DNA from 4 places in the Pseudoalteromonas sp. SG41-5 genome. Region 2 is predicted to be linked to each of the others. Evidence: predicted binding sites of a transcription regulator. Region 2 holds the regulator's gene; each other region holds the start of a gene.

Region 1 (6,292 bases), on a different contig from region 2:
AATACCAGATTGACTGTAGATCGTTGTTAAGTTGCATAAAAATTGGCCTTTATACCAAATGGCTGCAATAGCATTATGCCCGTCTTTCTTTAATGCGTATGCTAAGTCTGATGTATTATATGTGTTACCAGTTATATTATTTATTAGCTCTTTATCTTTTAAGCTCCAGTCAGGCTTAGTATTTGATGGTGTTGATTTATCACTTTTAGAAAAAAACATATCTCTCCTTAGAAACTTTAATAGTAAAAAGTAGCTTGATTGTAGAATTGAACTTCAAGCATATGTTGATAGCTATACAAACATGCTTTAACTCTGCCAACCAAACATTAGCATATAAAGGGTATAATATGACTTAATAAAGGGGAGTTATGCAAAATTCACATCGAATAGAAAACGATAAACTAATTTTTAAAGCGCTGGTGGAATTGCTCAATCAATCTAGCCGATACAAAAATCCTAGTTGTTATGCTTTAGTAAATCACCTTAATAATAAAGGTATTAAGACAAGCTGGGGGCACAATTGGACTCGGAAAAGCTTATTTAGGTATCTACAAAGAAACGGCTTTCTGGTGTGTGGGGCTTACGCAATAGCTTAGATCAATACACGAAACTAGCTAAGTTTATTTAGGGTATTTTCAGACATCGTAAAACGGGAGTTTCGTAACCAGTACGCACGAACAGCTAAATGAAGTAAGCTTTATTTCCCAGCTATAAAATGAGTAGAGTGGCTACAGATTGGCTACAGATTGGCTACACGAAAGGCTTTTAAAGAAAACAACTTATATATAAATGAGGTTAAGTTGTTGAATTAAATGGTCGGTATGGAGAGATTCGAACTCTCGACCCCTGCCACCCCATGACAGTGCGCTACCAAGCTGCGCTACATACCGACGTTGCAAGCAATAGTACGTATATTTTTTCAAAAATCAATAAGCTTTTGTTTGTTTGAACATTTATTGCACGTACTGAGTGAAATAAATCATTTTATGAGGATGTTTAGTTATTTATCCAGTCATTGATCGATTTATACATCACATCTCGTAGTATAGGTTGAGCAGTTTTGTTAGGGTGTATGTTGTCGTTTTGCATCAGGCTATTATCAGCAGCGACATTCAAGATAAAAAATGGCATTAAATGGCTGTTTGTGGCACCAGCAACCTCAGCAAAACTAGCGGTAAATAATCCGGTATAACGTGGCCCATAGTTAGGCGGGATGTGTACTTCCATAATCGCTACTTTGGCATCAGCTTGTTTGCTCTTGCTCACTAAACTGGCTAGGTTTTCTTTTAGGCGTTTAATTGGAAAGCCACGCAGGCCGTCGTTACCACCAAGCTCTATAAGTACATGGCTCGGTTGAAACTCATTAAGTAGGGCGTCTAAACGACGCAGTGCGCCACCGGTGGTTTCGCCACTGATACTGGCATTGATAAGTTGGATCGGCGCTTGCTCGTTGTCGTACTTATCTTGTAACAGTTTAACCCAGCCTTGCTCTTGTTTTAAGCCGTAGGCGGCGCTTAAACTATCACCTAAAATTAAAATTGTGTTGTCAGCTGCCGCACTAAGTGGTTTGATTACTAATAGTAAAACGAAAATAAAACGTAGGATTGAATACATCATATGTCAGCGCTATCTCAATTAAATATCATTCAGGTTAAAGGTCTTTCTAAAACGGTTAATACCCTTGAAGGGGATTTGCCCATCCTCAGTGACATCACCTTTAATGTCAAGTCTGGAGACTCAGTTGCTGTAGTTGGTACCTCAGGTTCAGGTAAATCAACTTTATTAAGTTTGCTCGCAGGGCTTGACCAATCGACTCAGGGATCAATTTATTTAGATGGTGAGCCGCTGCATGAACTTGATGAAGAAGCGCGTGCGGCATTAAGAGCTGCAAAAGTCGGTTTTGTATTTCAATCATTTATGTTGGTACAGAGTTTAACAGCACTTGAGAATGTGATGTTACCGGCAGAGCTTGCTGGTGAAAAAAATGCCAAGCAACAAGCACTCGATCTTCTGGAAAAAGTAGGTTTAAGTCATCGTATTGAGCATTATCCGTCGCAATTGTCTGGTGGTGAGCAGCAGCGTGTAGCGATTGCTCGCGCATTTATTGGCACACCAAAGATTTTATTCGCCGATGAGCCATCAGCAAATCTTGATAGCAAAAATGGTAAGTTAATTGAGTCACTGTTATTCGAGCTTAATCAGCTTCATGGCACGACGTTGATTTTAGTCACACATGATGAGGCGTTAGCAGCAAAGTGTCAGCATGTGTTACAAATTGAAGCGGGTCAATTAGTTAAAAATACCAATGAGGCTGTGGCGAATGTGGGTTAAATTAGCATTAAAATTATTTAGCCGTGAATTTCGCCGTGGTGAACTCACGGTGATTTGTGCGGCCATAGCGTTGGCGGTATTGACGGTTTTAACGCTTTCTATGGTGACTGATCGCATAGGGCAAAGCATCGCACAAAAAAGCAGTGCCTTTATTGCCGCTGATCGCGTACTGGCAAGCAACCATGAATTACCGGGTGAATATTTAACAACAGCAAGCGAATACAACTTACAAACCGCACAGCTCACTTACTTTGATACTATGTTGTTTGCTAATGACGAAATGCAATTAAGCTCAGTAAAGGCGGTGTCGGAGCATTATCCACTTAAGGGCGAACTAAAAGTTAAAAGCAGTTTAACCGGAGAGGTTGAAGTGGCCACGCAAGGGCCAACTGTTGGTAATGTGTGGTTTAGTGAATCGGTATTTTATGCACTAAATGTAAAAGTAGGTGATACGGTTGAGCTAGGCGCTGCGCAATTTAATATTGAAAAAGTATTGGTGGAAGAGCCAGATGCGCCATTTAATATTTTTTCAAGTAGTCGTCGTGTGTTGTTAAATAACCAAGATGTAGACAAAACTGAAGTGATCCAGCCGGGCAGCCGTGTTTTTTACCGCCAGTTGTATGCAGGGGATGAGAGTAACCTTACTGACTTTTATAGCTGGCTAAAACCACAAATGAAAGAAAACCAGCAATGGTATGGTGTTAAAGACAGACAGTCGCCGATTGCAAATAGCTTAAACCGCGCTGAAAGCTTTTTATTATTAGCGGGGTTATTGGGCATTATTTTAGCGGCGGTGGCGATTGCCGTGTCTGCAAAGCGTTATTGCGAACGCCAATATGACCCAGTTGCGATGATGAAAACCTTAGGTGGTAGCCGATCGACAATTCGCAAAATTTACTTACTGCATTTATCACTGGTGTGTGCTTTGTCGGTCATACTTGGCTTAGCCATTGGCTATGGTTTACAAGAGATAGCCACTAGTTATTTAGCTAAATCAATGAACAATACTCTTCCTGCAGCGGGTATAAAACCGTGGTTTGTGGCGATTAGTACTGGCGTTATCTGTGCCGTGATGTTTTCAATCAAGCCGTTATTAGATTTATTTGATATTCCACCGCTTAGGGTATTACGCCGTAACTTAGGCGATAAGCTACTAGTAAGTAAAGTGCATTTAGCGATGTCGGGCTTAACAGTCTTTTTATTAATGTGGTTGTTTAGTAATAACCTTAAAATTACCGCTATTTTGTTTGTCTCTACTTTAATTTTGATTGCAATACTGTTTGTATTATCTCGGTTAATTTTTGGCAGCGGACGTAAACTAGGATTGCGCCCGGGGAATAGTTGGTCATTAGCGATTGCTTCGTTGCAAAAACGTGCCAATGCTAATGCGGTACAGTTGATCAGTTTTTCGTTGGCAATAAAGCTATTGTTATTTTTAGTGGTGCTGAAAAACGATATGATCGCAGATTGGCAATCGCAACTTCCAAGCGACGCGCCGAATGCTTTTTTAGTAAATATAACCGAAACTGAATTGCCAGACGTAACAAGCTTTTTAGAGCAAAAAAATATTCAAGTATCTGAGTTCTATCCGACTATTCGTGGTCGCGTAAACGCTGTTAATGGTGAATTAGTTGCTCGCGAAGTCTCATTGCAAGACAACGAGAAGAAAGACGAAGAAGCACGCGCAGGTATTGGCCGTGAACTAAATCTTACATGGTTAGAGCAAGTCCCTGTGCAAAATGAGATCATAGACGGGCAGTGGTTTGCCGACAATGCCACCGCTGAAGCATCGATCGAAGAATCTATGCTAGAGCGTTTAGATGTGAAACTGGGTGATACGCTAACATTTTTGATTGGCGCCCAGTCATTTGATGCCAAAATCACCAGTGTTCGTAAAGTTAATTGGGCTACTTTAAAGCCTAATTTCTTTATTATATTAAGTCCTGATGTACTGGCTGATTTTCCTGCGACGTATATTTCATCGGTGCGTATCGAAGCCGATCAAAAACGCGACTTTAGTGAGCTACTACGTGCCTACCCGACAATCAACGCCATCGACGTTGACAGCTTTGTCAAACAAATACGTTCTACTATTTCGCAAGTATCGCTGGCAATTGGATTTGTACTGGCGATAGTGGTGATGTGTGGTGGCTTAGTTTTAATTTCGCAAGTGCAAGCAAGCCTTGGTGAACGGATGCAGGAAATTGTCATATTGCGTACCTTAGGCGCCAAAGGGCGGCTAATAAAAAATGCCACTTTATATGAGTTTTTATTGCTGGGCAGCGCTGCTGGTTTTGTCGCTGCACTGGTTAGTGATGTGGCTTTATTTATAGTGCAACGTGAGATGTTTGATTTAGCAGGTAAGTTACACCCGCACATTTGGTTAATAGGGCCATTAGTGGGGGGTGTGTTTGTGGCATCACTAGGCTACTTTATGATAGCTAGAACCATGCGTAAAAATACCCAAGGGTTACTACGCTCTTTAGCCTAAAAGGTTAGCAATTAAACAAGCCCGTTTTTACGGGCTTTTTTATGCCAATAATGCACTGGTAATTTATACAGTGCTCTGGCATTATTAGCGTACTTAACTATTTACACTGATTGGGCAAGTATTGGCTATTATTTTAGGGATTGATCCTGGCTCACGATTAACCGGTTATGGGGTGATTGCCCATCAAGGTGCTAAATTTACTTATTTAGGCAGCGGTTGTATAAAACTGGCCGACCACGAGTTTCCTATTCGATTAAAAATGATTTATCAGGGGATCAGTCAACTAATCGAACAATTCTCTCCCGATCATTTTGCCATTGAAAAAGTATTTATGGCGCATAATCCTGATTCAGCTCTTAAATTAGGCCAAGCCAGAGGGGCTGCAATTGTTGGTGCGGCAATGGCTGAGTTACCGGTGTTTGAATACTCGGCGCGGCAAATTAAACAAGCGGTGGTAGGGCACGGTGGTGCCGATAAATCGCAAGTGCAGCATATGGTTAAAAATATTTTAAAATTACCAGGCACACCGCAAGCGGATGCAGCAGATGCATTAGCCATTGCGATATGCCATGCTCATTCCGATCAAAATTTAATAAAACTAGCGGGCAGTGCCAGTAAAACCGTTAGAGGACGATTAAGGAAATAACATGATAGGTCGCTTAAATGGCATCTTAGTAGAAAAACAACCGCCAGAAATTTTGCTTGAAGTAAGCGGTGTTGGTTACGAAGTTAACATGCCGATGACGTGTTTTTATGATTTACCAAACATTGGCGAAAATGCCATTGTGTATACTCATTTTGTAGTAAGAGAAGACGCCCAGTTATTATTTGGCTTTAATAATAAAATAGAGCGAGCATTATTTAGAGAGCTATTAAAAGCCAATGGCGTTGGGCCAAAGCTCGGATTAGCAATACTTTCAGGGATGTCGGCTAAGCAATTTGTTAGCTGTGTGAATAACGAAGATGCCACCAGTTTAGTGAAACTGCCAGGTGTAGGTAAAAAAACCGCAGAGCGCCTGGTACTTGAAATGAAAGACCGATTAAAAGATTGGGGTAATGACTTATTCACGCCATTTAGTGATAATGCAGTTATAGAGCCCGCCTCTGACGCACTTATTGCTAATAATGCGGCAGATGATGCAATCTCTGCGTTAGTGTCATTAGGTTATAAATTGGCGCAAGCACAAAAAACAGTAAAATCAGTGGCCAAGCCTGGTATGTCTACAGAGGTTCTGATCAAAGAATCTCTAAAATCAATGTTGTGAGTAAACCATGATTGAAGCGGATCGTTTAATAGATGCGACTGAACAAAGTAATGAAGATGTAGTCGATCGCGCGATTAGACCAAAACTATTAGCCGATTATACTGGTCAGCCCCATGTTAAACAGCAAATGGAAATATTTATAGAAGCTGCACGGAGTCGGGGTGAAGCGCTTGATCATTTATTAATATTTGGTCCGCCGGGTTTG
Region 2 (6,292 bases):
CTTTAAAGCCAACTTCGCTAGTACCTTTAGCTAGTTTGATCACGTCTGTTACTTGCGCATTGATTAATAGATGAGCTTGGGCATTGGCAATAATTTGCGCTTTACTCGGTGCTACCAAAGGACGGCCAGTAACTCCGTTAAAGCTGTACTCACCGTTACTGTTGCTCACAATAATGGTAGGGATTGTTAAAAAGTGACTATAACTAATTTGTCTTGGTTGAGTAATTTTTGCAACGATATTATCAACTGAGGCTAGATAATCAGCTTGTTTGAATGGGTTATTTAATTGCCGCGCAGCTAAATGTTTACCGTGAACTTTTTCAAGCGGTATAGCACTCATAATTAAACCACCGAGTAACCATGCAAAAATTTGTAGCGCTAATAAGTAACCTAACCATTTGTGAAACTTACGCGCATGTTTAAAAATGCGTTTATCCATAGTGACTACCTGTTTGTTATTAGTGCGGTATTCTATAAATTATATTGAGTTTGCCAATGTGGCAAATTGTCGCATCAACAAAATAAAACTAGCTACTCTAGATTTGGTATATACGCAAAATTAGGTTAAAGTTTGCGTTGTTATTAACGCAGGGTAAAAATGAAACAATGTCGGAAATTCAATTTTTAAATGTAGATCTAGAGCTTGAATCAAAGCAAGATATTAGTTTGTTAGTTGCAGACTTAAAAAAAAGTGCTGTGGTTTTGCATTACGATAAAGATGAGTACCGTCAACTAGCACGTATTGAGTCTAATGAAGACGTTATCTCACCAGATAAAGCGATTAACCACTTATGTGAGTTAATTGAATCTTGCTCACGCAATGCATTAAAGCAGTGGTTATCATGCTCAAAGCGCACCTTTGATATTGGCTTTGAATCAGGCACTTCGCCAAAATGCTTTAATCAAGCGCTCAGTGCCGATACTTTATTGCGTATTTCTGCTATTGGCGCAGGTATTGAAATTACAATTTATCCACTTTCAAGTTAGCCTTTTCGCTCTACAATTGCTGCGGTCATTCTTGATACGCAGCACAGTTCTCCACGACTATTGGTGATTTTTATTTCCCATACGGATGTACGCTTGCCTAAGTGTAGTGGTGCTGCTATCGCGGTTAATATACCATTACGTGATGCTTTTAGATGATTGGCATTGATCTCCTGGCCAACACAATAAAACTTTGTAAAATCAACAGCAAAGTTTGCAGCATAACTCGCCACCGTTTCTGCAAGTACAACATTTGCGCCGCCATGCACCATACCCATAGGGTTATGATGAGCTGGGATCGCGGGCATCGTTGCTACTAAATAATCATCGCCTATTTCACTTATTTCAATGCCCATGGTTTTCATCAATGTGCCTTGACCACTTATGCCGTCATCAAGTTGCTTACATTGTGCTAGGGTGATCGGTTGATACCAAATACTCATCTGTCTACCTCACTAAGTTATTTACTAAATCAGTCTACACTTTTAAACATTTTCCTACAGTTAAGATCATAAAAATAGATAAAATGTACCTATATTATCTAACTGTTAATGGATCTTAAGGATGAAAGTAAAGGTATTTGGATGTGGTGCAATATTATTAATGAGCCTTGTTGCTCAGCCGCAGGCTGTTGCTAGTACCCAACATCAACTCGATATTGGTTTTACCGATTTAGCTGGTTTAGATGAATCTTTTTTAGGCGCACGGTATCGATATTTTGCGCAAGATCTTGAATCGTTGACTGGTCCATACGAGCTAAAAGCGTATTTAAATCAAGTCAATAATTATGCTATTGGTGGGTTTGCTAATGATGATTTTAGCTATTTAAATGCCGATGCTGCCATCTATGGTCCCGCAGGATTAGTTATTAGTGCCAGCGCGCAGCGCCTCTGTGAGGATAATAGCTATTGGCAAAATACTGATTATTTAGTGAGTGCCGCTGTTGGTAAGCAAATGAATGAGCAGTTACAACTAGGGTTCAATATATATTACAGTCGCTTAGAGCGCCATGATATGTGGTTTGGCAAAGATAATGAAAGAGTCGCGGTTGAATGGACTTATGCTCCTTATGTTCGTTGGACAAATATAGTTAGCAATCAAGGTTGGGATTTAGAGCTAAAGCAATTGGCAGGGCGTTATCGTTATGTGCAGGGGCAGGCGGTTTATTATGTAAATCAAGCATGGTCAGTGGGAGTCGTTGCTAATATTCGTAATCAGAAAAATCTAAAAGACAACTATGAACTGCAAACGCAATATTGGTTTAATCAACATGTAGCATTAAAGTTTGGTCTTGGATCTGCGCTTGATTCTGGAAGTGGTTTAAATAGTATGAGCTTGTTATTAACGGCGCGATTTTAAGCCAATTTATATTTGCGATTTTCAGATAACTGTATATACTCACAGTTAAATGTACTGTATGGAAAACCAGTTGTATGCGCCCATTAACGAATCGCCAAGCTCAAATTCTCGAACTTATTAAAGTTTTTATTAAAGATACCGGTATGCCGCCAACCCGTGCTGAGATTGCGCAAACGTTAGGTTTTAAAAGTGCTAATGCAGCGGAAGAACATTTAAAGGCATTAGCGAAAAAGGGCGTTATTAAAATGAAGCCCGGTGCCAGTCGAGGTATTCAGTTAGTTGAAGAGGATGAGCCGGAACAACTTGGTTTACCTCTAATAGGCAGAGTTGCCGCTGGTGAGCCTATTTTGGCAGAGCAGCATGTTGAAAGTCATTGCAAAATAGATCCACTCTTGTTTAAACCGGCTGCTGATTTTTTACTGCGTGTGCAAGGCATGAGTATGAAAGACATTGGTATTATGGATGGCGATTTATTGGCTGTACACAGCACTCAAGTTGCTGAAAATGGCCAGGTGGTGGTTGCCCGTGTTGATGACGATGTAACAGTAAAACGCCTTGAAAAAGCAGGTAAAAAAGTTTTTTTACATGCTGAAAATGATGAATTTTCACCGATTGAAGTGGATCTTGAACATGAATCTTTCAATATTGAAGGGTTGGCTGTTGGGGTGATCCGCAACGCTGATTGGATGTAAATTTTTTGATCTATATTTTGCACCAAATTGGTGAAGTTTGGTGCATTTAATTTTTTACCGCTATAATGGCTAGATTTTATACTTAGCTATAGCGTCCTAAGCCCTATCAAATCTACTTACCAGCTACTTTTAGCCCTCTAATATTATCCCTAATTACAAAATAACGCGCTGATTTTTAGCTGTTATTTATGCACCAAAAAAGAATTTAATTGCTCTTAAAACTTGCTAATTGTTCATTTTTTAACTAATTGGTTAATACACTGTGTTAACAGCTACTTTAAAAGTCTAACAATTTTGCTCAATAGCATAATTTAGGGTTGCGTTAATATTCAGTAACAATAAAAAATAACGAATTGGCGCGAATAAAGCTGTGCCGCCTTTTCGCTTTGCGTTTTGCAATAGCATTTAAAGGAGCCGTCACATGGGTAAATTGAGCTCTACCTTGTGGCTTATATTGTTTGTTCTACCGCAGCAAGTATTGGCTAATAGCCAGTTTAATATGCGTAAGGGCGTAACAGATATAAGTAATGATGTTTATCAGCTGCACATGACAATATTTATTATATGTTGTGTGATTGGGGTCATCGTGTTCGCCGTGATGTTTTGGGCACTGATCCACCACCGTAAATCTAAAGGGGCAAAACCAGCCCAATTTCATGAAAGTACTAAAGTTGAAATCCTTTGGACGGCAATCCCGTTTGTGATTTTAATTGGTATGGCAATTCCTGCGACAAAAACTTTGATTGCAATGGAAGATGCTAGTAAAGCTGATCTCACCATTAAAATTACTGGTTCTCAATGGAAATGGCATTATGAGTACATGGGTGAAGATGTTGAGTTTTATTCAATGCTTGCTACACCTCAAGATGAAATAACTAATCTTGCAAATAAAAACCCTAATTACCTGCTTGAAGTTGATAAACCTTTGGTGTTGCCAATTAATCAAAAAGTACGATTTTTAATGACCTCAGACGACGTTATTCATTCTTGGTGGGTGCCTGATTTTGCAGTGAAAAAAGATGCTAACCCTGGGTTTATCAATGAAACTTGGACCAGAATTAATGAAGAGGGCATTTATCGAGGGCAATGTGCAGAACTATGCGGAAAGGATCATGGCTTTATGCCTGTGGTGGTTGAAGCTAAATCTGAGCAAGCATTTGCAAACTGGCTGAGCGAAGCTAAGCAGGCAAAAGCAAACGCTGCAATTGCTGATGCTGCCTTATTAGATCAAACATTACCAAAAGAAGAATTAATGACACTCGGCGAGCAAGTCTATATGGCCAGTTGCGCTGCGTGTCACCAACCAACAGGTATGGGCTTACCGGGGGTTTTCCCTGCGCTCAAAGGCAGTCCGGTAGTATTAGGAGATATTAAAGATCATATTGATGTCGTGCTTCATGGTCGCCCAGGTACCGCTATGCAAGCATTTGACAAGCAGTTATCAATCAAGCAGCTAGCAGCTGTGATCACCTATAAGCGTAATGCATGGGGCAATGACACTGGGGATGTAATTCAACCGAGTCAGATACAAGCCGCGATTGATGCAACTTCGGAGGCTAAATAATGAGTAGCGTAACAGAGCAACAACATGATCAAGCTGCACACCATGATGGACATCATCATCCTGCGAAAGGTTTTAAACGCTGGCTTTATACTACTAACCATAAAGATATCGGAAGTTTATATTTAATTTTTTCGTTGACGATGTTTTTAATTGGTGGCGCCATGGCGATGGTGATCCGCGCAGAGTTATTTCAACCTGGCTTACAGTTAGTAGAGCCTCACTTTTTTAATCAAATGACCACAGTACATGGCTTGATCATGGTCTTTGGTGCCGTTATGCCGGCCTTTACAGGATTGGCTAACTGGATGGTACCACTCATGATTGGCGCACCAGATATGGCATTACCACGGATGAATAATTGGAGCTTTTGGATTTTACCTTTTGCTTTTATTATTTTACTGGCATCCCTATTTATGCCAGGTGGTGGCCCGGCATTTGGCTGGACTTTTTATGCACCACTGTCAACAACTTACAGTAACGATAATACCGCATTATTTGTTTTTGCTATTCACATCATGGGTATTAGTTCAATTATGGGCGCAATCAATGTGATTGTAACTATCGTTAATTTACGTGCGCCAGGTATGACTTGGATGAAGCTGCCGCTGTTTGTGTGGACATGGCTTATCACCGCTTTTTTATTGATTGCTGTGATGCCGGTATTGGCCGGTGCTGTGACTATGGTATTGACTGATAAGTATTTTGCAACCAGCTTTTTTGATGCTGCTGGGGGCGGTGATCCGGTGATGTTCCAGCACATATTTTGGTTTTTTGGTCACCCTGAAGTGTACATTATGATACTGCCAGCCTTTGGCATTATCTCGACTATAGTGCCGACCTTTTCACGTAAAAAATTATTTGGTTATGCCTCTATGGTATATGCCACATCTTCGATTGCTTTACTGAGCTTTATAGTTTGGGCGCATCATATGTTTACCACAGGTATGCCTGTCGCTGGCGAATTATTTTTTATGTATGCCACTATGCTGATATCGGTGCCAACTGGGGTCAAAGTATTTAACTGGGTAGCCACCATGTGGCGTGGTTCGATTAGTTTTGAAGTGCCTATGTTATTTAGTATTGCGTTTATTGTGTTATTCACTTTAGGTGGTTTCTCTGGGTTGATGCTGGCGATTACTCCTGCTGATTTTCAATACCATGATACTTATTTTGTGGTGGCGCATTTTCATTATGTGTTAGTGACTGGGGCGATATTTTCAATTATGGCCGGGGCGTATTATTGGCTGCCAAAATGGACGGGAAATATGTTCAATATCACCTTGGCTAAATGGCATTTTTGGTTGTCGTTAGTGAGCGTGAATGTATTGTTTTTCCCTATGCACTTTGTTGGTTTGGCCGGTATGCCGCGCCGGATTCCTGACTACGCACTGCAATTTGCAGACTTTAACGCGATTATTAGTATTGGTGGCTTTGCTTTTGGTTTATCACAATTGTTATTTGTGGTTGTAGTATTTAAGTGTGCACGAGGCGGCGATAAAGTGCCCGCCAAAGTGTGGGATGGTGCTGAGGGTTTGGAATGGGAGGTGGCATCTCCTGCGCCTTATCATACTTTTGAAACGCCACCGGAGATTAAGTAATGAGTCATGCACCACTGCTTAAGCGCTTAGTTTTAATATGTCTTGGCATGTTCGCTTTTGCGTTTGCTTTGGTGCCGTTGTACGACGTTTTTTGT
Region 3 (6,292 bases), on a different contig from region 2:
TTAACGATGATAACCAAGTACGCCCAGTTAATCGTCAGGAACTTGAAGAATTTCGAGCTTTTTTACGTAACTTATTAATGCATGCTTCGATTGGTACCGCGCTTGGTGGAGTCTGTACTATGGTGGGTGAACCACAAAATCTTATTATTGCAGAACGAGCAAGCTGGCAATTTGGGGAGTTTTTCTTGCGTATGTTGCCTGTTACTATGCCTGTATTCATCGCTGGTATTGTTACTACAATATTACTCGAAAAAACAAAAACCTTCGGTTATGGCGCAAAGTTACCAGAACCGATTCATCAAATACTTGCTGATCACGCAAAAGAGCTCGATAACAAACGCACTAAACGCGATAAAGTTAATCTGATGTTTCAGTCATTTATTGCTGTATGGTTGATCATTGCATTAGCTTTACACCTTGCCACGGTTGGCTTAATTGGCTTATCCGTCATTATTTTTGCAACTGCGTCCGCTGGTATAATCGAAGAACACCAACTAGGAAAAGCGTTTGAAGAAGCATTGCCGTTTACTGCACTGTTATGTGTATTTTTCTCAATCGTTGCAGTAATTATTGATCAACACTTATTTACTCCTGTAATAACTTGGGTACTGACATTTGAAGGGCAATTACAGTTAGTTATGTTTTTTGTCGCTAATGGCCTACTCTCGATGGTCAGTGATAATGTGTTTGTTGGCACTGTTTACATCAACGAAGTAGCGGCGGCTTTAAAAGCAGGACAAATTAGTCGCGACCAATTTGATTTATTAGCAGTAGCAATTAATACTGGTACTAACTTACCAAGTGTAGCCACACCGAATGGACAAGCTGCATTTTTATTCTTACTAACATCAACACTTGCTCCCGTATTACGTTTATCTTACGGGCGTATGGTTTATATGGCACTTCCCTATACCATTGTACTTACGGTTGTTGGTTTAAGCTCTACATATCTAGGGCTTAGTGAGGTAACTGATTTACTCTATCAATGGGGTTGGATTGAACACCACAGCGCAAGCTTACAAAGTATAGGAAGTTCAGGGCATTAAATATCCAAACTCTGGACAGTAAATCCCTTAACCCATATTTAGGTTAAAGAGTAAAAAACAAAGCTGCTTCGGCAGCTTTTTTATTGTTACAAATCATATTTATCCTTGCGCCTAGTTTAATGACTAAGTCATAATTCATCTACAAATTATAGATTGGATATTTTATGACTTGGTTAGCAAATTTAGCCCAACAGCGCAGTGCTTGGTTACTGCTCGCTTTTAGTGCTTTTATTTTTGAAGTAATCGCATTGTTTTTTCAATATCAAATGGGCTTAGAGCCATGCATTATGTGTATTTACCAACGTACTGCCATGCTGGGGTTATTAGCCGCAGGGTTACTCGGTGCAATTAAACCCACGAATGTAATATGCCGTCTAACAGCATTTTCTGCATGGGCAGTTGCCAGTATTTGGGGTTATTTAATTGCACGCGAACATATCGATATGCAAACTACCACCGATCCTTTTGCGTTTAGCTGTGAATTCGAACCTAATTTCCCATTACCATTGCACGAATGGATGCCACATTTTTTTGCTGCAACAGGTGACTGTGGCAACATCGATTGGCAATTTGCAGGGCTAAGTATGCCGGCGTGGATGGAGATCATTTTTGCCGCATTTACTCTGATACTAATGGCCGTTGTAGCAAGTCGTTTAATAATTAAAAAGTCGCTGTGATGATGGCATTATTTTCAAGTCAAGTAACGCAATTAAAATCGTTTAAAATACGTCAACGTCAGCAAATAATTGCGATTGCAGTGAGTATGTTAACTCCAATGCAAAAAATCAGTTTGCGTATTATAAAGCTGGTTTTATTGATCCCAGTATTTCTATCATTAGCGTATGTTGAAGGTTGGTTGTTACTTCCAGCTTTACTTCTGGCCGGGTTAAGCTACCCGTTGTTAACCACTCCAGTCGAAATTCAATTCTCTAAACGCTATTTAAGGCACGCTATTAAGCAATTTGAGCAGGGCGAATAATTCGCCCTGCTGATTTTTAGAATGTAACTTTGCCATCCAATTTAGCGACTAATTTTTCGCCAATACCTTTCACCTGCGCTAAATCTGCAACAGACTTAAACTTGCCTTGCTTGGTACGGAAATCAATTATCGCTTGCGCTTTTGATTTACCAATACCCGGCAGCTGAGTAAGCTGTTCGACTGTTGCTTGATTCACATTGACTAACTGAACTTTCTTCATACTTTCAGCAGTCTCTGTTTTAGTTACAGCTGCGCTACTAGGCAATGAAATAGCTAAGCCAAGCACTACCACTATTAAAGTTAAAAACTTCATGTTTCTCCTCCATGATATCCATACGTGGACTCAATTAATAGTTGATTTTAATGCCTTCACTTTTGGACTACCTCCAAATAAAGTCATACTAAAAAAGTGCGACTATTTAAATAAAGTAAAGTTGTACCTCTTTGTCAAATCCTAGTAGTAAAAAATAAAAATGTTCACTTGCAAAAAGACCAATAAACAATTACTGTACATAAAAACAGTAATCAATCAAGGTGAACTTGTTATTCACCAAGCAAATTGGCAGGAGAAATCATGGCTGTTGTTGTTAAATATGTTGTAGAGAGAAACGGAGTCGAGCGTATGACGTTTACTACTAAAAAAGAAGCTGACGCGTATGACAAAATGCTTGATATAGCAGAGTCGCTTGAGGTTATGCTTGAGAAAGTTGATGTGCCACTAAGCGAACAACAAATCGAATCGCTCGCACTTGAGATTGCTAAAAGTAAAGACGACTTTATGAATGTACTTAAAGGCGGCAAAGAGGCAATACAGAAAACACCTACGGCGAAAGTAAAAAAAGAAAATGTAGCGTCGATTAAAGCCAGCGCAGATAAAGAAGCAAGCTAAAAAATTACAAGTTAACTAACTAAAAAAGGGCAATTAATTGCCCTTTTTTAGTTATAAAAATTACTACCCGTTATAGCCCTCGTTCAACTTCATCAAATAATTCGGTGATCTCTTTATTTGGTGGCGCTGTTGATAAGCTCACTGTAATGATTGCAATTGTTGCAAGTATAAAGCCCGGTATAATTTCATAAATGATACTGCTGAGGCTCTCACCATTTATAGTGATTGGCGCGTATATCCAGATCAACACTGTCCCTGCACCCACAACCATGCCACTGATCGCACCTTGTAGATTCATTCGCTTCCAATACAAGCTAAGTAATACTAACGGGCCAAACGCAGCCCCAAAACCAGCCCATGCATTACTTACTAAATCTAAAATAGAACTATCGCGATCATAAGCCAAATAAATAGCAAATAATGCAACGAGTAGTACACTAATTCGCCCAACTAAAACCAGCTCGGTTTGTGATGCATCACGGTTTAAATAAATTTTATAGAAGTCTTCAGTCAAAGAGCTTGAACAAACCAATAACTGAGATGAAATAGTACTCATAATCGCAGCTAAAATAGCAGCAAGTAAAAAGCCGGCAATAAGTGGATGGAAAACCAATTCAGATAATACTAAGAATATAGTTTCTTTATCGTCAATCAGCATTTGATTTTCGATCATGTAAGCGGCACCAAATAGTCCAGTTAACACTGCACCAATCGCTGATAAAGTCATCCACGACATACCAATACGACGCATAGTTGGCATATCTTTCACTGACCGTACTGACATAAAACGTACTATGATATGCGGTTGACCAAAATAACCTAAGCCCCATGCCATTGCAGAAATAATAGCGATAGTTGAACCACCAGCAAACCAATCTAACATATTAAGCGAGTGGACTTCGCTCTCTTTCGGAGCGCTTAACAGCAAGTCATAGCTGGCATTAGCAAGTGTGTCTAACACTGGCTGGTCTAGCATCGTATAAGTAACAATAGGTACAGCAAGTAGCGAGACAAACATAATGCAACCTTGCACAAAGTCAGTCAAACTAACAGCTAAGAAACCACCAAACAATGTATAGAGTACGACGACTCCGGTTGTCACATAAAGCCCTGTTTCGTAACTCATCTGAAATGAGTTTTCGAATAATTTACCGCCAGCGACAACGCCTGAAGAAGTATAAAGTGTAAAGAAAACGATGATCACGATTGCCGAGATGACTCGTAATATATTTTTATTATCAGCAAAACGATTAGCAAAGTAATCTGGGATGGTAATCGAGTCATTCGCTTTTTCAGTATAGACACGTAGCCTTGGCGCGACTAAAAAGTAGTTTGCCCAAGCACCAAGTACTAAACCTATCGCAATCCAAACTTTACTTAAGCCAAATAGATACATAGCACCGGGTAAACCCATAAGTAGCCAACCACTCATGTCCGATGCACCTGCAGATAGTGCAGCTACAGCTGGTGATAAACTTCTGCCACCCAACATATAACCCGACACATCGGCGGTAGACTGCTTATAAGCGTACAAGCCAATACCTAGCATTACGATAAAATACGCAGCTAAAGAAATAATCATTCCAGTTTCCAAACTCGCCTCCAACTCTGAAGTTAAAACCTGGCTTTCAATCCTAATAATGACTCATAAATCAATACTATATAAAGTCATTATTGGTGTAAAAACCAACCTAGAACTTGACTATATCACGCAAAGGGTGAATAACTCCACTTACTGAGGTAGCCAAGTAATGATATAAGGTGGAGTTGTTTTTATCTGATGGTTAATTATTTAACTACAGAACATGGTAATTAATACTTAATTACCTTAGGATTAGATCGATGATGTATCAATTAATTAATACTATAGCATTGATATTCTAAATATAATTAATGCTATTTATGCTGTTTTATCTTATATTGCCCAAGTAATCGCTTAACTGATGTGGACCCGCTGTTTATGTATTTTTATGCTGCACGCCAACCAATTTTAGATCGAAACAAACAACTTGTAGGGTATGAGCTACTCTTTCGTGATGGCGTTGATAATGTATTCCCTGATATTGATGGTGACGAGGCAACCACTCGGCTAATTGAAGGTAGTCAATTCAATTTTGGTTTAGAAGATCTCACCGATAATAAACCAGCGTATATCAACTTTACGCTTGAAACATTACAAAAAGGCTACCCAACTCTGCTTGGTAAAGATCAGATTGTTGTAGAAATACTCGAAACAATTCAACCAGGGAAACGCTTGCTCGCGATCGTCAAAGACTTAAAACAAAAAGGTTATACGCTCGCGCTGGATGATTATATTCACCAGCCTGTATGGCGTCATTTTTATCCTTTTATTGATATTATTAAAATAGATTTTATCAATTGTGACGTTGACACTATCCACACCATAATCGAAGAAATTAAACCTTATCCGCATATAAAATTATTAGCAGAAAAGGTAGAAACCTACGAAAAGTATCAATTAGCATTAGATCTTGGCTTTACTTACTTTCAGGGGTTTTTCTTTTCCAAACCAGAAATGGTGCAAAGTAAAACCTTGCCGCCATCAGAGATAGCTCTTGCCGAGCTGCTTTATGAGACATCCACTGTTGAAGTCAATTTAAAGAAAATTACCGACGTATTTGAGCGAGATGTAAACCTCTCTTATAAATTATTACGTTATAGTAATTCAGCGGCATTTAAGCGCAGAGCTGAGATCAGCACCATCAAACAAGCACTAATTGTGCTAGGTGCAGCAGAAATTAAAAAGTTTTTATCCTTGTTGTTTGCAGCTCAAGTTGCTGGTGATAAACCCGCAGAGTTAATACGCTTATCGTTAACCAGAGCACGCTTTACTGAGTTGCTAGCTATAAACCATAATAAACTCAAAGATACGGGCATGGCTTTTTTAACCGGTATGATGTCATTAATGGATGCCATATTAGATGAAGATATGCAAAGCGTGATGAAAAAGCTACCATTATCCAACGACATAAAGTTAGCATTATTAGAGGATCAAGGTTTACTGGCACAATATCTGCGCTTAGTAAAATTATACGAACAAGCCAATTGGCAAGGTGCAAACGCGATTAAAGATGAGCTTGGTCTTGGCGCTGGTAAAGTGCCAGATGCGTATCATGATGCCGTTAACTGGGCTAATGAACAAATGAAAGTGCTGGCAGGATAATAAATAATACCGTAAATAACAATGCCAGCTTAGACGCTGGCATTTTTATTTAACCTGAAAATACACATTAAAGGCTTTCTAAAAAGTCTTCATCAAAATCGTCGGGCTCTTTTTCAACCGGTGGATTACCATCATACAACTCATATAACTGACGTTGAAAGTAAATGTCTTTCATAAAAATATACGGATCGAGT
Region 4 (6,292 bases), on a different contig from region 2:
AATTGTAATTTCAGTTGGTTGCGGGAGCCGGATTTGAACCGACGACCTTCGGGTTATGAGCCCGACGAGCTACCAGGCTGCTCCATCCCGCGCCTGAAATATTAAGTGTTATTTTACTTCTTACTTAATTAAAGAAGTCAGCCAACTCACTAAAGAATTGGTTGCGGGAGCCGGATTTGAACCGACGACCTTCGGGTTATGAGCCCGACGAGCTACCAGGCTGCTCCATCCCGCGCCTGTATATTTTAAGTCTATTGACTAGTGATTTTTAACTCTCACCAAGAGTTTACAGTAACCGCTTCTTTAAAAGAATTGGTTGCGGGAGCTGTGAAAGGTGAAGAGTGAACCGACGACCTTTTAAAACTTCCAATGCACCAAATCATTTAATAAAATTGGTTGCGGGAGCCGGATTTGAACCGACGACCTTCGGGTTATGAGCCCGACGAGCTACCAGGCTGCTCCATCCCGCGCCTGTAATTTCTTTTTCAACGGTTTCGCGTTATTTGCGAGCCTGTTTCGAAGAGAGCGCTATAGTATAGGAATCATATTATAATGCAACAGTTAAACTGCTTAAAGCTGTTCAACCGAACAAAAAGCAAACAAATAGAGTAATTAAAGCGCTCTTTGGTGTGGACTGATCATTTTTTGCCACTCCCAATCAGGGTGACCCATCACTATAAAGTCAGGGTTCTCTGTACTCTCACGCTGATTGTAGGTTAATGGATTAAATTCAGCATCAGTAATACAGCCACCTGCTTCTTCAACAATTATTTGCGATGCTCCCGTATCCCACTCACCTGTTGGCCCTATCCGTAAAAAACAGTCAGCTTTACCCTCAGCAACAATACATGCTTTTAAAGAGCATGAACCTACAGCAACTGTTGTAAACTGCGCGTTCAAGTATTGACTAACAGCTTCAATTTTTTGACGACGACTAACAGCCAAAGTTAAGTTATCTGGAGTGGCAACATTGATCTGCTGCTCTACGCCATCAACACGCTTAAATGCACCATTTTGATAACTGGCAAAATAAGTTGTCTCTTTCGCTGGCCAATAAATCACCCCAAGCACTGGGCGATTGTTTTCAATCAAAGCGATATTTACCGCAAAGTCGCCGCTTTCTAAAATAAACTCACCGGTACCGTCCATTGGATCGAGTAACCAATAGCGCTGCCAATCTTGCCTATCTGCTAAAGCAGGGATTGGTGTTTCTTCTGACATAATAGGAATATCTGGCGCTAGTGCTTTTAATCCAGCAACTAACACATCGTTAGCGGCTAAATCGGCTTTAGTGACAGGTGTGTGATCTGACTTTTCTTGCTGGCCAATATCATCTTTCTTGTAAATAGCCATAATCGCAGCACCAGCGCTTTGCGCAAGCTCAATACATGGCTCAAGTAATTCAATCATTCGCAGCTCCTGATTCTAAATGCTTAGTTAATAATAGCAAAGCTGCAACGCTTCGTGCTTCGGTGAAGTCTGATTGTTGTAATAATGACTGCCAATCGGTTAATGGCCACTTAACAACCACTAATGGTTCTGGCTCGTCCCCAACTAAAGTTTGCGGATAAAGTTGTTGGGCAAACAATATGTGCATAGTCGCATTAAAGTAACTGGGTGCCATTGAAACCACTTTAAGTGGCTGAAGTTGCTCAGCACCAAAGCCAACTTCTTCTTTTAATTCTCGGTTTGCTGCTTGTTCTGGTGTTTCGCCAGGATCAATTAAGCCTTTTGGGAAGCCCAGTTGATAATCATTAGTGCCAGCACAATATTCTCGTACTAACAGTAATTCATTATCAGCTGTTAATGGCACTATCATTACAGCCCCTCGGCCACCGCCGCGGATCCGTTCGTATTGACGCTGTTCGTCATTTGAAAATTTTAATTCAAGTGATTCCACCGTAAATAATCGGCTTTTAGCAACAACTTCGGTGCGAAGAATTTGTGGTGGTGTTGGGTGCTTTTTCTGTGTCATTGGCATTAATTTGCTATCATGGCAGTTAGTTCAATAATAAACCCTATAAGATGAATTTCCTATGTTAAATTGGTCAAAAATCGATACTGTGCTGCTAGATATGGATGGCACTTTGCTCGATCTCCATTTTGATAATCACTTTTGGCTGACAGTGATCCCTGAGCAACTCGCTATCGCAAAGAATATTAGTTTGGCACAAGCCCAAGCGGATATATTAAAACGCTATCAAGCCGTTAGCGGTCAAATCCAATGGTATTGCTTAGATTACTGGGAACAACAACTTAATTTACCTATTATGGAGCTAAAATATCAGCATCAGCACCTCATTAAAATGCGTGAGGATGTACCAGCATTTTTAACGTCGTTGCGAAAAGCAGGTAAAGAGTTGATTTTACTTACCAACGCACACCCGGAAAGTGTCATGCTCAAGTTTGAAAAAACCAATATTGATAACTATTTAGATGGTGTGGTGTCGACTCATCAATATGGTGTGAGTAAAGAGCAGCAAAGCTTATGGCAGCAAGTACAACTCGATTTAGGTTTTGATAAGCAGCGTACGCTGTTCGTTGACGACAGTTTAGCGGTACTAAACGCCGCAAAAGAATATGGTATTGGCCATTTATTGGCGGTTGCAAACCCAGATAGTAAACAACCGCACAATGAAATCAGTGACTATTTGAGCGTCACTGATTTTCGTGACATGCTGCCTTAATTTTTAGGGTAGCGAGCCTCTAAGCCTTGATATACAAGCTTTGCAAAATCAGCATGTTCCGTATTCAGGCTTTTAACGACCTCAACTAAATGCTCGTTATCTTCTTTGCCATGCCATTCTTTAATGTAGCTACCATCTTTATAACCATGATCTTGGCGGAAAAAATTAAGCGTATTTTTACCTACATAGCCTCGATATAAATCATCAATATCCATACCTATTTGCGCCATACATCCAGCGAAGGCTGCGGCATTAAAGGTTTTCTCAGCGACGGCTGACGCGGCGAGAATTTCTAACGTTTGTTTGAAATCATCAGCTTGTTGCGGTGCACTTAACTGTTGTTCCAACTGCTTAGCAAGCTCTAAATAACTGGTCTCACCATCAATTCGTAACGATAAACCGAAGTGAAAAATATCAACCAATTCTAAAATAACTTGCTCGGTATCTGGAGTTTGCTTTTTCCACCATTTCCAACCGTAATGATCAAGCATTTCAGCGCATTCAACCCAAATAGCGCGATACCATTCAAAGCCTTGGCTAAACCATTGATCATGAACTTTGGTGTTCATGGCATTTTGCATTTCTAGCATCACCACTAGTTTATTTAAATTGGCAGACATATCTCTTCCAGTTACTATTTTAATTGTAGTTAATAATACAGATAAATACTCTTCGATGAAATCGATTCTACGTGCTGATTGTGGTTAATACGCAGAGGTCGCTAACACAAATATTGCCAATATAGCTAAGGGCATTTCATTACGCGGCACCCGAGGATATTTTGCTAACTGAAAACTGACGGCTACCTACCTGTAGTAAATTCTTGCCATGAATTAATCAGATCAACAAAATCTTCAAAACCACAGCCACTACTTAAACCATTTTCCTCGAGCATAAGCTCATCATCTTGATAAGCAAATAAATCTTCAGAGTCTTGGTGCAAGGCATGGGCTTCAAAAATGGCTTCATCTTTATTTAAGATCAAATCAATTTCTTGGCCCTGTAGCGTTAACGGCTCAAAACTACTTGATACTGAGGCTATTAAAGCTTGTACCATAGCAATTTTGTCTTTGCCGATCTCTTCATTTAACCAACGGCCAATAACCGCATGTTCACTGCTAATTTTAATCCGCAGGCCACTTATTGGATCGCGTATAAATTGGTATTCCATAACTTTACCTAAATACAACTAATGATCGGGATTATACCCTAGTCAGTGCTGAATAAATAAAGCCAGTGACAAAAATAGCGCTAAAAAGCGCTATTCTTTGAAGTGATACAGCTACCGATAAGATCTAAACCGCGCGGCATCAATGATTGCCCAAATATAGACGATCGGCAGTAATATAAAACCAATCGCAACATAAATAAGCGCGCCACTAATAACCCACGCTAGGAAGAAACCAATTGCCGCCATGATCCGGCCTTGAACTAACTGCCCTAAACCTGGGAAAAATATATTACAAATCGCTGCGATAACATTACCGCCTGAACCTTGCTCTGCCATGTTAACCTCAATTATTAATTTAATTTTATTCTTATCTACTTACATTCTTCATGCCAATTATTTAGTTATTAAAAATCAATATGTTAAAATCAACGGTAATACGAAGAACTAGCTAAAATCGTGATTTTTACTAAATATAAGTCAAATTGGCGATATCACTTCACACCATTGATCTAGCTTAGCTAAAAAATGACTATAAATGAATCATTAAGTTTTTAAAGCCTTTAGACTATGTATTAAATTAACTGGTTATAAAAACAGTATTTTATTTAGCCTAACAAAAACACCTGTTATACTGCTTTTAATATTGATTGAAAAGGCGTGATGATGGACGTTTCAGAATTACTCGACGGTTTAAATGATAAACAACGGGATGCAGTTGCAGCCCCACTCCAAAATATGCTGGTGCTTGCTGGCGCAGGCTCTGGGAAAACTCGAGTACTCGTTCATCGTATCGCATGGTTAATGCAGGTTGAGCAAGCCTCCGCTTATAGTATTTTTGCAGTAACCTTTACCAATAAAGCAGCTAAAGAAATGCGCACGCGCGTTGAACAAGCCCTTCAAGCACCAGTAGGTGGTATGTGGATTGGTACTTTCCATGGCTTATCACACCGTATTTTGCGCGCCCACCATCGCGAAGCAAACTTACCAGAAGCGTTTCAAATTTTAGACTCTGATGATCAACTTAGAATGATCAAACGCTTATTAAAAGCCATGAATATTGATGACAAAAAATGGCCTGCAAAACAGTTTGGCTGGTATATCAGCGCCAAGAAAGATGAAGGTCTGCGCCCCAAAGATATCCAAGCTTACGACATCAACGAACAAATGATGCTTAAAGTTTACACCGCTTATCAAGAAGCATGTGATCGAGCAGGATTAGTTGATTTTGCCGAAATCTTATTACGTAGTTTTGAAGTACTAAAAAATAATCCAACCTTACTACGTCACTACCAGCAACGTTTTGCCCATATGCTAGTAGACGAGTTTCAAGATACCAACACCATTCAATATGCATGGCTTAAATTATTAGCCGGCGATACCAACAGCATCATGATCGTAGGTGATGATGACCAAAGTATTTACGGTTGGCGTGGTGCTAAAATTGAAAACATTAAGCGCTTTTTGACCGATTTTAAAGCCGAAACTATTCGCCTTGAACAAAACTATCGCTCTACTGCCACGATTCTAAAAGCGTCTAATGCACTTATTCAAAATAACTCAGACCGAATGGGTAAAAGCCTCTGGACTGATGGCAATGATGGTGAACCTATTTCTGTTTATGCCGCTTTTAACGAATTAGACGAAGCGCGCTTTGTAAGCAGCAAATTACGCAGCTGGTTAAACGCTGGTAATGCCCTACAAGATGCGGCGATTTTATATCGTAGTAACGCGCAATCGCGGGTACTTGAAGAAGCCATGTTACAAGAAGGCTTGAAGTACCGCATTTACGGCGGTATGCGCTTCTTTGAACGTCAGGAAATTAAAGATGCGCTGGCATATTTACGGCTCGTAGGTAATCGTCAGGATGATGCTGCATTTGAGCGAGTGATTAACACTCCTGCTCGTGGCATTGGCGATAAAACCTTAAGCCATATTCGCGATTGTGCGCGTAGCGAATCATTGCCATTATGGTACGCCGCCAAAGCCATCGTAGAACAACAACATTTATCAGGACGTGCGGCGACGGTTGTTACTAAGTTTGTTGAACTGGTAGAACATATTGAAGATAAAATTGGTGACCTCACTTTAGAAGAGCAAGCGAAATACGCTATTCAAACATCTGGTTTAATGGCGATGTATCAAGCAGAAAAAGGCGAAAAGGGCCGCGCCCGGGTAGAAAACTTAGAAGAGCTGATCAGCGCCTGTGGCCAATACGAACTCCCGGAAGATGAAGAGTTTAGCTCACCACTGCAAGGATTCTTGGCTTATACCTCACTGGAATCCGGTGATGGTCAAGCTGAAGAACATGAAGATGCAGTGCAAATGATGACGTTGCACTCAGCGAAAGGCTTAGAGTTTCCACTCGTATTTATGGTTGGTGTTGAAGAAGGCATGTTCCCATCTCAACAAAGTAATGAAGAATCAGGTCGGTTAG

Evidence for each region. Region 2 encodes LexA, which represses DNA repair genes until DNA is damaged. Its sites were predicted from a motif close to TACTGTATNNNNATACAGTA; they were not measured.
Region 1: a site for LexA is predicted at 4,876-4,895, ahead of ruvC (crossover junction endodeoxyribonuclease RuvC). Genes of this name have one in related genera too.
Region 3: a site for LexA is predicted at 2,530-2,549, ahead of H5232_RS04385 (YebG family protein). Genes of this name have one in related genera too.
Region 4: a site for LexA is predicted at 4,438-4,457, ahead of uvrD (DNA helicase II). Genes of this name have one in related genera too.

What each region holds. Positions count from the first base shown of each region.
Region 1 is NZ_JACJFH010000024.1:41,185-47,476, forward strand. It holds gene H5232_RS24175 (YbjQ family protein) at 1-219, opposite strand, end outside; tRNA gene H5232_RS08610 (tRNA-Pro) at 814-890, opposite strand; gene H5232_RS08615 (arylesterase) at 997-1,617, opposite strand; gene H5232_RS08620 (ABC transporter ATP-binding protein) at 1,618-2,331, shown strand; gene H5232_RS08625 (ABC transporter permease) at 2,321-4,822, shown strand; gene ruvC (crossover junction endodeoxyribonuclease RuvC) at 4,944-5,468, shown strand; gene ruvA (Holliday junction branch migration protein RuvA) at 5,470-6,087, shown strand; gene ruvB (Holliday junction branch migration DNA helicase RuvB) at 6,095-6,292, shown strand, end outside.
Region 2 is NZ_JACJFH010000029.1:19,736-26,027, reverse strand. It holds gene H5232_RS09710 (hypothetical protein) at 1-439, opposite strand, end outside; gene H5232_RS09705 (hypothetical protein) at 607-987, shown strand; gene H5232_RS09700 (PaaI family thioesterase) at 984-1,427, opposite strand; gene H5232_RS09695 (hypothetical protein) at 1,549-2,343, shown strand; gene lexA (transcriptional repressor LexA) at 2,418-3,035, shown strand; gene coxB (cytochrome c oxidase subunit II) at 3,457-4,599, shown strand; gene ctaD (cytochrome c oxidase subunit I) at 4,599-6,197, shown strand; gene H5232_RS09675 (cytochrome c oxidase assembly protein) at 6,197-6,292, shown strand, end outside.
Region 3 is NZ_JACJFH010000010.1:15,665-21,956, forward strand. It holds gene nhaB (sodium/proton antiporter NhaB) at 1-1,046, shown strand, start outside; gene dsbB (disulfide bond formation protein DsbB) at 1,211-1,723, shown strand; gene H5232_RS04375 (DUF6170 family protein) at 1,723-2,025, shown strand; gene H5232_RS04380 (ComEA family DNA-binding protein) at 2,042-2,338, opposite strand; gene H5232_RS04385 (YebG family protein) at 2,600-2,914, shown strand; gene putP (sodium/proline symporter PutP) at 2,985-4,496, opposite strand; gene H5232_RS04395 (EAL and HDOD domain-containing protein) at 4,875-6,098, shown strand; gene H5232_RS04400 (VacJ family lipoprotein) at 6,166-6,292, opposite strand, start outside.
Region 4 is NZ_JACJFH010000007.1:69,762-76,053, forward strand. It holds tRNA gene H5232_RS03540 (tRNA-Met) at 16-92, opposite strand; tRNA gene H5232_RS03545 (tRNA-Met) at 159-235, opposite strand; tRNA gene H5232_RS03550 (tRNA-Met) at 394-470, opposite strand; gene cysQ (3'(2'),5'-bisphosphate nucleotidase CysQ) at 613-1,410, opposite strand; gene nudE (ADP compounds hydrolase NudE) at 1,403-1,975, opposite strand; gene yrfG (GMP/IMP nucleotidase) at 2,037-2,687, shown strand; gene H5232_RS03570 (dUTP diphosphatase) at 2,684-3,307, opposite strand; gene H5232_RS03575 (YacL family protein) at 3,490-3,858, opposite strand; gene H5232_RS03580 (hypothetical protein) at 3,970-4,194, opposite strand; gene uvrD (DNA helicase II) at 4,522-6,292, shown strand, end outside.